DNA from 2 places in the Kitasatospora sp. NPDC001539 genome. Region 2 is predicted to be linked to the other one. Evidence: riboswitches for the same ligand, from Rfam matches in the RefSeq annotation. Region 2 holds a riboswitch; the other holds the start of a gene.
The links. Region 2 has a riboswitch for magnesium ahead of ABT247_RS22830 (NRAMP family divalent metal transporter). Riboswitches for the same ligand answer to the same signal wherever they lie in the genome.
Positions count from the first base shown of each region.

Region 1 (4,253 bases), on a different contig from region 2:
CGTCGGCGGTCTGCATGGCAGGTCCTCTCGTCGGCGTGCGCGGGGGCGGCCCACCGCGGTCGTGCGGCCGGATCCGGGACCGACGGTGCGCCCCGCCCTGCCGCGGTTGCAAGGACGCATGCCGTTTCGGCAACCTGGGCGGCATGGCCGACGCGAAGAGGGACGTCCTGGCCGCGGTCGGCCCCCGGCTGCGCGAACTGCGGCGCCGGCGCGGGATGACGCTGGCGGAGCTCGCCGAGCGGACGGGCATCAACGAGAGCACGCTGTCCCGGCTCGAGGGCGGCAGCCGCAAGCCCACCCTGGAGCTGCTGCTGCCGCTCGCCGAGGTCCACGCCGTCCCGCTCGACGAGCTGGTGGGCGCACCCCGCACCGGCGATCCGCGCATCCACCTGCGGCCGGTGGTCCGGGACGGGATGACGTACGTGCCGCTCAGCCGCCCGGGCGGCGTCCAGGCGCACAAGCTGCTGATCCCCCCGCGACCGGGCGGCGAACTGGAGTTGAAGACCCATGACGGGTTCGAGTGGGTCTACGTGCTCAGCGGCCGGCTGCGCCTGCTGCTCGGCGACCGGAGCCTGGTCCTCAAGGCGGGCGAGGCCGCCGAATTCGACACCCACGTGCCGCACTGGCTCGGGCCGGACGGCGACCGGGCCGTCGAGCTCCTGGTCCTCTTCGGACACCAGGGCGAGCGGGCCCACCTGCGAGCCCGATCCACCTGACGTTCCGTCAACTTCATGGGCGGGCAATTCGGTTCGCGCACCGGGCGGTCGCCGACCGGACCGCCGCGCCGCTCCGCCGGACGCACGCCGGGCGGCGCCCCCACTGGCCGGTCCACGGTCAAGCCCCGGTCAAGGATTACGCCGCAGGGGTCATCACCCCCTATCCTGGGGCCGATTCGAACAGACACCTCGTTCGGTGAGGCGTCTTCACGGACACAGGCCACTGATCCCACCCGTCGAGAGACGCTCCGGATCAGGACAGGTCTCCCCGGCTCAAGGGGTGACCCCAAGTGGCTTCCCGTCGGACACCGACCAGGGACACGCCGTGGAGTGCCAAAGCTCTGACGAGTGGGGGTGCCCGGGCGGTGACGTCGGTCTCCCCCTGCCGCGCCGCCGCGCCCCGATGCGCGGCCGAGACCGGGAGGAGGGCGTGATGGACGAAAGTCCTGGCCATAGTCGGCCCTTCCCCGTGCCGCACTCGCCGTCCTCGCCGTCCCACCGCCGCCCGAGACGCCCCGCCCTTCCCTGACCCGATCCGGTCCGCTCCGCCCTGCCGCCCGCCCCGGGCGCGGGCGGCCCCGGCGCATGCCCGCCACCGGCTCCGCGGTCACGGACGGCCGCGGCGCGCCGCCGGGTGGCCCGATGCCCCGTCCTGCCGGGGCGAGGGGGTTCCCATCATGGCCGCCGCCACGCTGTTCACGTCCGCCACCGCCCGGCTGCGCGACCGCACCGTCGCCGCCGAGCGCCGCACCGCCGTCACCCGCACCGTCCGGTCGTCGCTCGTCTCGCTGGCCGGGCTGGTCGGCGGGCCGGTCGCCAACCAGGCCGGTGAGGAGGTGGGCCGCGTCGTCGACGTGGTCGCCCGCCTCTACGGGGCGGAGCCGTACCCGCCGGTCACCGGCCTGATCATCCGGATCGGCCGGCGCCGCACCTTCATCGCCGCCGACGCCGTCGACCGGATCATGACCGGGCGGGTCCGGCTGCGCACCGCCCGGCTCGACCTGCGGGAGTTCAACCGCCGCCCCGGCGAGGTGCTGCTCGCCCGCGACGTGCTCGACCACCAGCTCGTCGACGTCGACGGCGTCCAGGTCACCCGCGCCGCCGACCTCTACCTGGCCCCACTGGCCGCCCGCACCGTGCTGGTGGGCGTCGACGTCTCGCTGCCCACCCTGCTGCGCCGCCTCGGCCCGCGCCGCTGGCAGGTCCGGCCCACCCCGGAGCGCGTCCTCGACTGGCGCTCCGTCGCCCCGTTCGGCGAGCAGGCCACCCACGGGCCCGCCGAGGTACGGCTGCGCGCCTCCCGCTCCGCGCTGCACCGGCTGCGTCCGGCCGACCTCGCCGACATCCTGGAGGACCTCGGCCGGCACGAACGCCAGCAGCTGCTCGGCTGGTTGGAGCCGGAGCAGGCGGCGGACGCGCTGGAGGAGATGGAACCCGCCGAGCTGGAGAACCTGCTGCGCGAGGTGCCGCCCGAGCACGCCGCCCGGCTCGTCGACGAGATGGAGCCGGACGAGGCGGCCGACGCCCTGCGCGACCTCGCACCGGGCGAGCGCGAGACCCTGCTCGCCAGGATGCCCGAGCCCGAGGCCGCCGAACTGCGCTCGCTGCTCGCCCATCGCGAGGGCACCGCGGGCGGTGCGATGACCACCCTGCTGGTCACCGCCGGCCCCGCGCACACCGTCGCCCAGGTGCGGGCGGAACTCGCCGCGCAGGCAGAACACCGCACCGACATCGACGCGGTCGCCGTACTGGGCGAGGACGGCCGGCTGCTCGCCGACATCCCGCTGTTCGACCTCGCCGTCGCCGAGGACACCGCCGTGGTCGGCGATCTCGTCAGCTGGCTGGGCCAGTTCGGCCCGCCGGTGACCGTCCGGCCCGACACCCGCCTGCCCGAGGCCGCCGACCGCCTGGTCGCGGCCCGGGCCACCTCCCTGCTCGTCGTCGACGACTCCGGGCGCCCGCTCGGCCGGGTCCTGGCCGACGACATCCTCGACTCGCTGCTGCCCGAGCGCGGGCGCCTGCACTTCCGGAGGCTCCTCAAGTGACCCGCGACCTCGACACTGCCCGCGACCTCGGCACTCCCCGGGACACCGCCCAGCCCCGGGACACCGACCAGCCCCGGGACGCCGCCACCCGCCCGGACACCGCCGGCCGCCGCCGGGGCCTGCGCCGACTGGCCGCCGTCGCAATGGTGGCCGGGCCGGGTCTGGTCGCCGCCAACGCCGGCAACGACGCCGCGGGCATCGCCACCTACGCCAGCGCCGGCTCCCAGTTCACCTACGGGACGCTGTTCTTCATGGTGCTGGTCACCGTCGCCCTGGTGATGGTGCAGGAGATGGCCGTCCGGCTCGGCGCCCACACCGGCAAGGGCCTGGGCGCGCTGATCCGCGAGCAGTTCAGCCTGCGGCTGACCGCCCTCGCGGTGTTCTGCCTGCTGCTGGCCAACACCGGCCTGGTGGTCAGCGAGTTCGCCGGCATCGGCGCCGCCTTCCAGCTCCTCGGCGTGCCCAAGTGGGCGGTCATCCCGCCGGCCGCGGTGCTGCTCTGGTCGCTGGTGCTGTTCGGCTCGTACAAGTGGGCCGAGCGGATCTTCCTGGTGATGTCGCTGGCGTTCTTCGCCTACCCCGTCGCGATGGTCCTCGGCCACCCCGACTGGGGGCAGGTCGGCGAGCACCTGGTGGTGCCGCACCTGGAGCCCGGCAAGGACTTCATCCTGCTGGCCGTCGCCCTGATCGGCACCACCGTGAGCCCCTACATGCAGTTCTACGCCGCGGCCGGCGTGGTCGACCGCGGCGTCAAGCCCGCCGACTACAAGCTGATCCGGGCCGACGCCGTACTCGGCGCGGTGTTCGCCTGCGTGATCAGCCTGACCATCATCATCGCCACCGCCTCCGCGATCGGCGGCACCGGCCCGCTGGAGTCCGCCGCGCAGGCCGCCGAGGCCCTCAAGCCGGTCGCCGGGCACGGCGCCGAGCTGCTCTTCGCCTTCGGCCTGATCGGCGCCTCCGCGCTGGCCGGCGCGGTGGTGCCGCTCTCGGCGAGCTACGCCATCGGCGAGGCGGCCGGCGTGGAGCGCTCGGTGTCCCGCAGCTTCCGCGACGCGCCGCTCTTCCTCGGGCTGTTCACCGCCCAGATCGTCCTCGGTGCCGTCGTGGCGCTGACCCCGGTGGACGTCATCCAGTTGCTGATCGGCACCCAGGTACTCCAGGGCCTGATCAGCCCGATCGTCCTGGTCTACCTGCTGGTCCTCACCAACCGCCGCGCCGTGCTGGGCGACGCCGCCAACGGCCCCCGCTACCGGATCGCCGCCACCGTCGTGGTGGTCGGCGTCGCCGCCATGTCGACGATCCTGCTCGCCCAGACCGTCCTCGGCTGGTTCGGCCTCGGCTGACCCCGCCGGGGGGTGACCGACCGGCATCCGGCACCCCGGCGCCCGAGCGCCCGTCGGCTCTCCGGGCTCAGCGGCCCGCGGGCACCCGGAGCGTGCCGTAGCGTTGCATGCGCTGCCAGCGGAGCCGGGAGCCCGCGAGCGCGGTG
Region 1 covers NZ_JBEPAK010000135.1:8,881-13,133, reverse strand. The annotation lists gene ABT247_RS20920 (SAM-dependent methyltransferase) at 1-16, opposite strand, end outside; gene ABT247_RS20915 (helix-turn-helix domain-containing protein) at 144-716, shown strand; M-box (ykoK) riboswitch at 898-1,077, shown strand; gene ABT247_RS20910 (magnesium transporter MgtE N-terminal domain-containing protein) at 1,394-2,761, shown strand; gene ABT247_RS20905 (NRAMP family divalent metal transporter) at 2,758-4,107, shown strand; gene ABT247_RS20900 (hypothetical protein) at 4,175-4,253, opposite strand, start outside.
Region 1: it holds a riboswitch for magnesium, as region 2 does, so the genes downstream of both, ABT247_RS20910 (magnesium transporter MgtE N-terminal domain-containing protein) here and ABT247_RS22830 (NRAMP family divalent metal transporter) in region 2, are expected to answer to the same signal.

Region 2 (4,253 bases):
GTGCGGGCGGGCGTGAGCCGGCTGCCGGGTGGCAGCAACGAGCCGACCAGTTCGGCCGGGTCGGTGCTCGCGGCCCGCTGCTGCTCGGCCGTCGGCGGCTGCCCCGGCTTGGGGTCGAGCGCGAAGGCGCCGTCCTCGGCGATCGGGGCCTGCTCGACGGTCCGGCCCGGGCTGAGTCCGGTGACCAGGGCGTCCGCTCCGCCGACCACCCGCTCGACCCGCTCGGCCGGGGTGAGCTGCCCGCTGCGGTGGACGACGTCGGCACCGGTGACCCCGAGCACGGGCAGCGCGATCATGGCCAGGACCAGCGCACTGCGGCCCTTGGCGCGCAGTGCGTCGCGGCGGGCGATCCGCAGTGCGACCTTCCACGCTCCGAGCTTCAACGCGCCACCTCCCCCAGGGGGTTGGGTCGGTGGACGGCTGCCGGGCAGCCGCCGGAGCGGCGACCGGTGCTCTCCGAGGCGATCGCGCCGTCCCGGAGGTGGACCACCCGGTCCGCCCAACCGGCGTGCGAGGCCTCGTGGGTGACCATCATGGCGGCCGCCCCGGCGTCGCAGCGGGCGCGCAGGACGGCGAGCACCGCGTCACCGGTGGCCGAGTCGAGTGCTCCGGTCGGTTCGTCGGCGAGCACCAGGCGGCGTTCGCCGATCAGCGCCCGGGCGATGGCGACCCGTTGCTGCTGGCCGCCGGACATGTCGTCGGGGAAGCGGTCGGCGAGTTCCCCGATGCCCAACTCCTCCAGCGCGGCCAGGGCCTCCCGGCGCGCGGCGCGGCCCGGGACTCCGTCGAGTTCGCGGGGCAGGGCGATGTTCTCGGCGGCGGTGAGCGCCGGGATCAGGTTGTAGTCCTGGAAGACGTACCCGACGGAGCGCCGCCGCAGGTCGGCGAGCCGGCCGCGGCTGAGGTCGCCGAGCGTGACGCCCTCGACCAGCACCTCGCCGCGGGTGGGCAGGTCCAGTCCGCCGGCCAGGGTCAGCAGGGTCGACTTCCCAGAGCCGGACGGACCCATCACGGCGACGAACTCGCCGGCGTGGACGGTCAGGTCGACCCCGCGCAGGGCGTGCACCTCGGCGGCGCCGCGTCCGTGCACCCGGGACACCCCGGTCAGGCGCAGGACGGGCTCGGACCGGGTCGGATCGGTGTAGGACACACTTCCCCCTCGTGAGCTGTTCAGCTGCATATGTCGGTGAACTATATATGCCGGGATGGGGAAGGCGCAGCAGGCGCGGACCGGTCAAGGTTCTACAAAGGTGTCGAGGAGCGGACGGAAGGCGGCGGGCCCGCTCTCCGGCCGGGCTATGCTGTGTGAGGTTTCACGAGGCACCTCGTTCGGTGAGGCGTCTTCACGGACACAGGCCACTGACCCGACGACGTCGAGAGACGCCCAGGTTCAGGACAGGTCCTCCCGACCTAAGGGTTGACCCCAAGTGGCTTCCGGCCGACCGGCCGGACACGCCGTGGAGTGCCAAAGCTCTGACGAGTTGGGGTGTACCGGTCCGCCGCGACCGGTGTGCTCCTTGCCGTGTCGCGATGCGGCGCACAGTCGGTGCGCCCCCGGCCGGGAGGAGGCGAGATCATGGACTGCAGTAGTCCGGGCCACAGTCGCCCCTACCCCCGCATGCTCTCGAACACCTCCGGCACGCGGTGACGACCTCCCCCGCACATCCCCACCAGGCGCCTCGCCCGCTGCTCGACCGCACGCGGACGCAAGGCGCCTGACGATCCGTCATGCCCGCACGGCCGCCGCTGCCCGGCGCCGCCGTGCGGGGACGGCGGCGTGCGCCCAGCGGGAGGAGTGCTGCCGCGTGTCCCCTGACGCCCCTCGCCGAGGGGCAGGGAGGCAGGCCCTGCCATGACCAATGCGATGCTGGACCCGACGTTCCCCGCGGTTCCCGGCGCTTCCCCCACCACCTCCGCCGCCGGCCAGGCCGTCCTGGACGACGCCCACGTCGGCGACATCAAGGGCGCGCTCGGCACCCTCCGGCTCGACGACACCGCCCCGCGCCACGGGCTCTCCGCGCGGTTCAGGACCCTGCTGGCCGTCATCGGCCCCGGCCTGATCGTGATGGTCGGCGACAACGACGCCGGCGCCTTCTCCACCTACGGCCAGGCCGGGCAGAACTACGGCACCCAGCTGCTGTGGACCCTGCTGCTGCTCGTCCCCGTGCTGTACGTCAACCAGGAGATGGTGCTGCGCCTCGGCGCCGTCACCGGGGTCGGCCACGCCCGGCTGATCCTGGAGCGCTTCGGCCGGTTCTGGGGCGCGTTCAGCGTGATCGACCTCTTCCTGCTGAACGCGCTGACCCTGGTCACCGAGTTCATCGGGGTCACGCTCGCCGCCGGCTACCTGGGCCTGCCCAAGGCGGCCTCGGTGGTCCTGGCCGCCGCGATCATCATCGCCTCGGCCTTCACCGGCTCCTTCCGGCGCTTCGAACGGGTCGCCATCACCCTCTGCGCGGGCTCCCTGCTGCTGGTGCCGGTCTACTTCCTCCTCCACCCGAAGACCTCGCAGATGGCCCACGACTTCGTGACGCCCGCCCTGCCCGGCGGCTCCGGCCAGCTCGCGGCGGTCATGATGGTCGTCATCTCCATCGTCGGCACCACCGTCGCCCCCTGGCAGCTGTTCTTCCAGCAGTCGTACGTCATCGACAAGCGGATCACCCCGCGTTTCATGACCTACGAGAAGGTCGACCTGTGGATCGGGATCGCCGTGGTCATCGTCGGCGCGGCCGCGCTGATCGGCCTCACGGCGGCGGCCTTCGCGGGCACCGACGGCTTCGGACGGTTCTCCGACGCCGCCGCCCTGGCCGAGGGCATCGAGGCCACGGCCGGCCGACTGGCCGGCGTGCTGTTCGCGATCGCCCTGCTGGACGCCTCCGTCATCGGTGCCTTCGCCGTCTCGCTGTCCACCGCCTACGCGATCGGCGACGTCTTCGGCATCAAGCACTCGCTGCACCGCGGCGTCCGGGGCGCCAAGGGCTTCTACGGCGTCCACGCCGGCCTGGTCGTCGTGGCCGCCGCGATCACCCTGCTGTCCAACGGCTACACCCAGGGCCTGATCACCCAGTTCGTCCAGGTGCTCGCCGGGGTGCTGCTGCCCTCCGCCACCGTGTTCCTGCTGCTGCTCTGCAACGACCGCGCCGTGCTCGGTCCGTGGGTCAACGGACCCAGGACCAACGCCTTCACCGCGGTCGTGGTCGGCGTGCTGGTGACGCTCTCGCTCGTCCTGACCGCTGCCGTGGTCCGGCCGGGCATCGGCTCCGGCGCGATCCTGGGGATCGCGGCAGCCTGCGGCGTCGCGGGCGTCCTCGTCGCCGGGTACTCCTTCACCTTCGGCCGCACCGCCACCAAGGAGGACCCGGTCGACCGCGAGAACTGGCGGATGCCCCCGCTGGACACCCTCGCCAAGCCGGTGATGTCCACGGCCCGTAAGGCCGGCATGGGCGCCCTGCGCGCCTACCTGCTGATCGCGACGGCCATGGTCATCATCAAGGTCGTCGAGACCGCGCTCGACCACTGAGCGGCCGGCCACGGGCGGGACGCCCTGGGGCGGGCGGGGGGTGGTGGGTGGCGGGTGGCGCCCCGCCGCCCCGGGTCCCGGCACCCGTCGTCCGCGGTCCTGGCGGCCGCCGCCCTGCTCGTGTTGCCCGTCCGTGTTGCCCCGCCCGCGTTTCCTGCCTGTGTTTCCCCGTCCGCGTTTCCCGTCCGCGTTCCTGGAGGAGGTGCCGTCGTGCACACCCTGACCACCGTCGAGTTCCTGGTCCGGCTCGCCACCGGCGTGGCCTGCGGCGCACTGATCGGCGTCGAGCGCCAGTGGCGCGCCCGCATGGCCGGCCTGCGCACCAACGCCCTGGTCGCCGCCGGTGCCACCCTGTTCGTGCTCTACAGCGAGGCGGTCGGTGATGCCGGCAGCCCCACCCGGGTCGCCTCCTACGTGGTCTCCGGCATCGGCTTCCTCGGCGGTGGCGTCATCCTGCGCGACGGCGCCGGAGTGCGCGGCCTCAACACCGCCGCCACGCTCTGGTGTTCGGCCGCCGTCGGGGTCCTGGCCGCGTCCGGCGAACTGGAACTCGCCGTCCTCGGCACGATCGCCGTGCTCGCCGTCCACCTGGTCCTGCGCCCGGCCGGCCGTTTGCTCGACCGTGCCCCGCAGTCCGGCAGCGACCCGGACTCCACCGGCCGGGCCGTCGTCCACCTGGAGTGCGACCGCAAGTCCGAGACCCACATCCGGGCCCTGCTGCTCCAGGCCCTGG
Region 2 covers NZ_JBEPAK010000160.1:9,430-13,682, reverse strand. The annotation lists gene ABT247_RS22840 (FtsX-like permease family protein) at 1-383, opposite strand, end outside; gene ABT247_RS22835 (ABC transporter ATP-binding protein) at 380-1,180, opposite strand; M-box (ykoK) riboswitch at 1,318-1,493, shown strand; gene ABT247_RS22830 (NRAMP family divalent metal transporter) at 1,853-3,520, shown strand; gene ABT247_RS22825 (MgtC/SapB family protein) at 3,731-4,253, shown strand, end outside.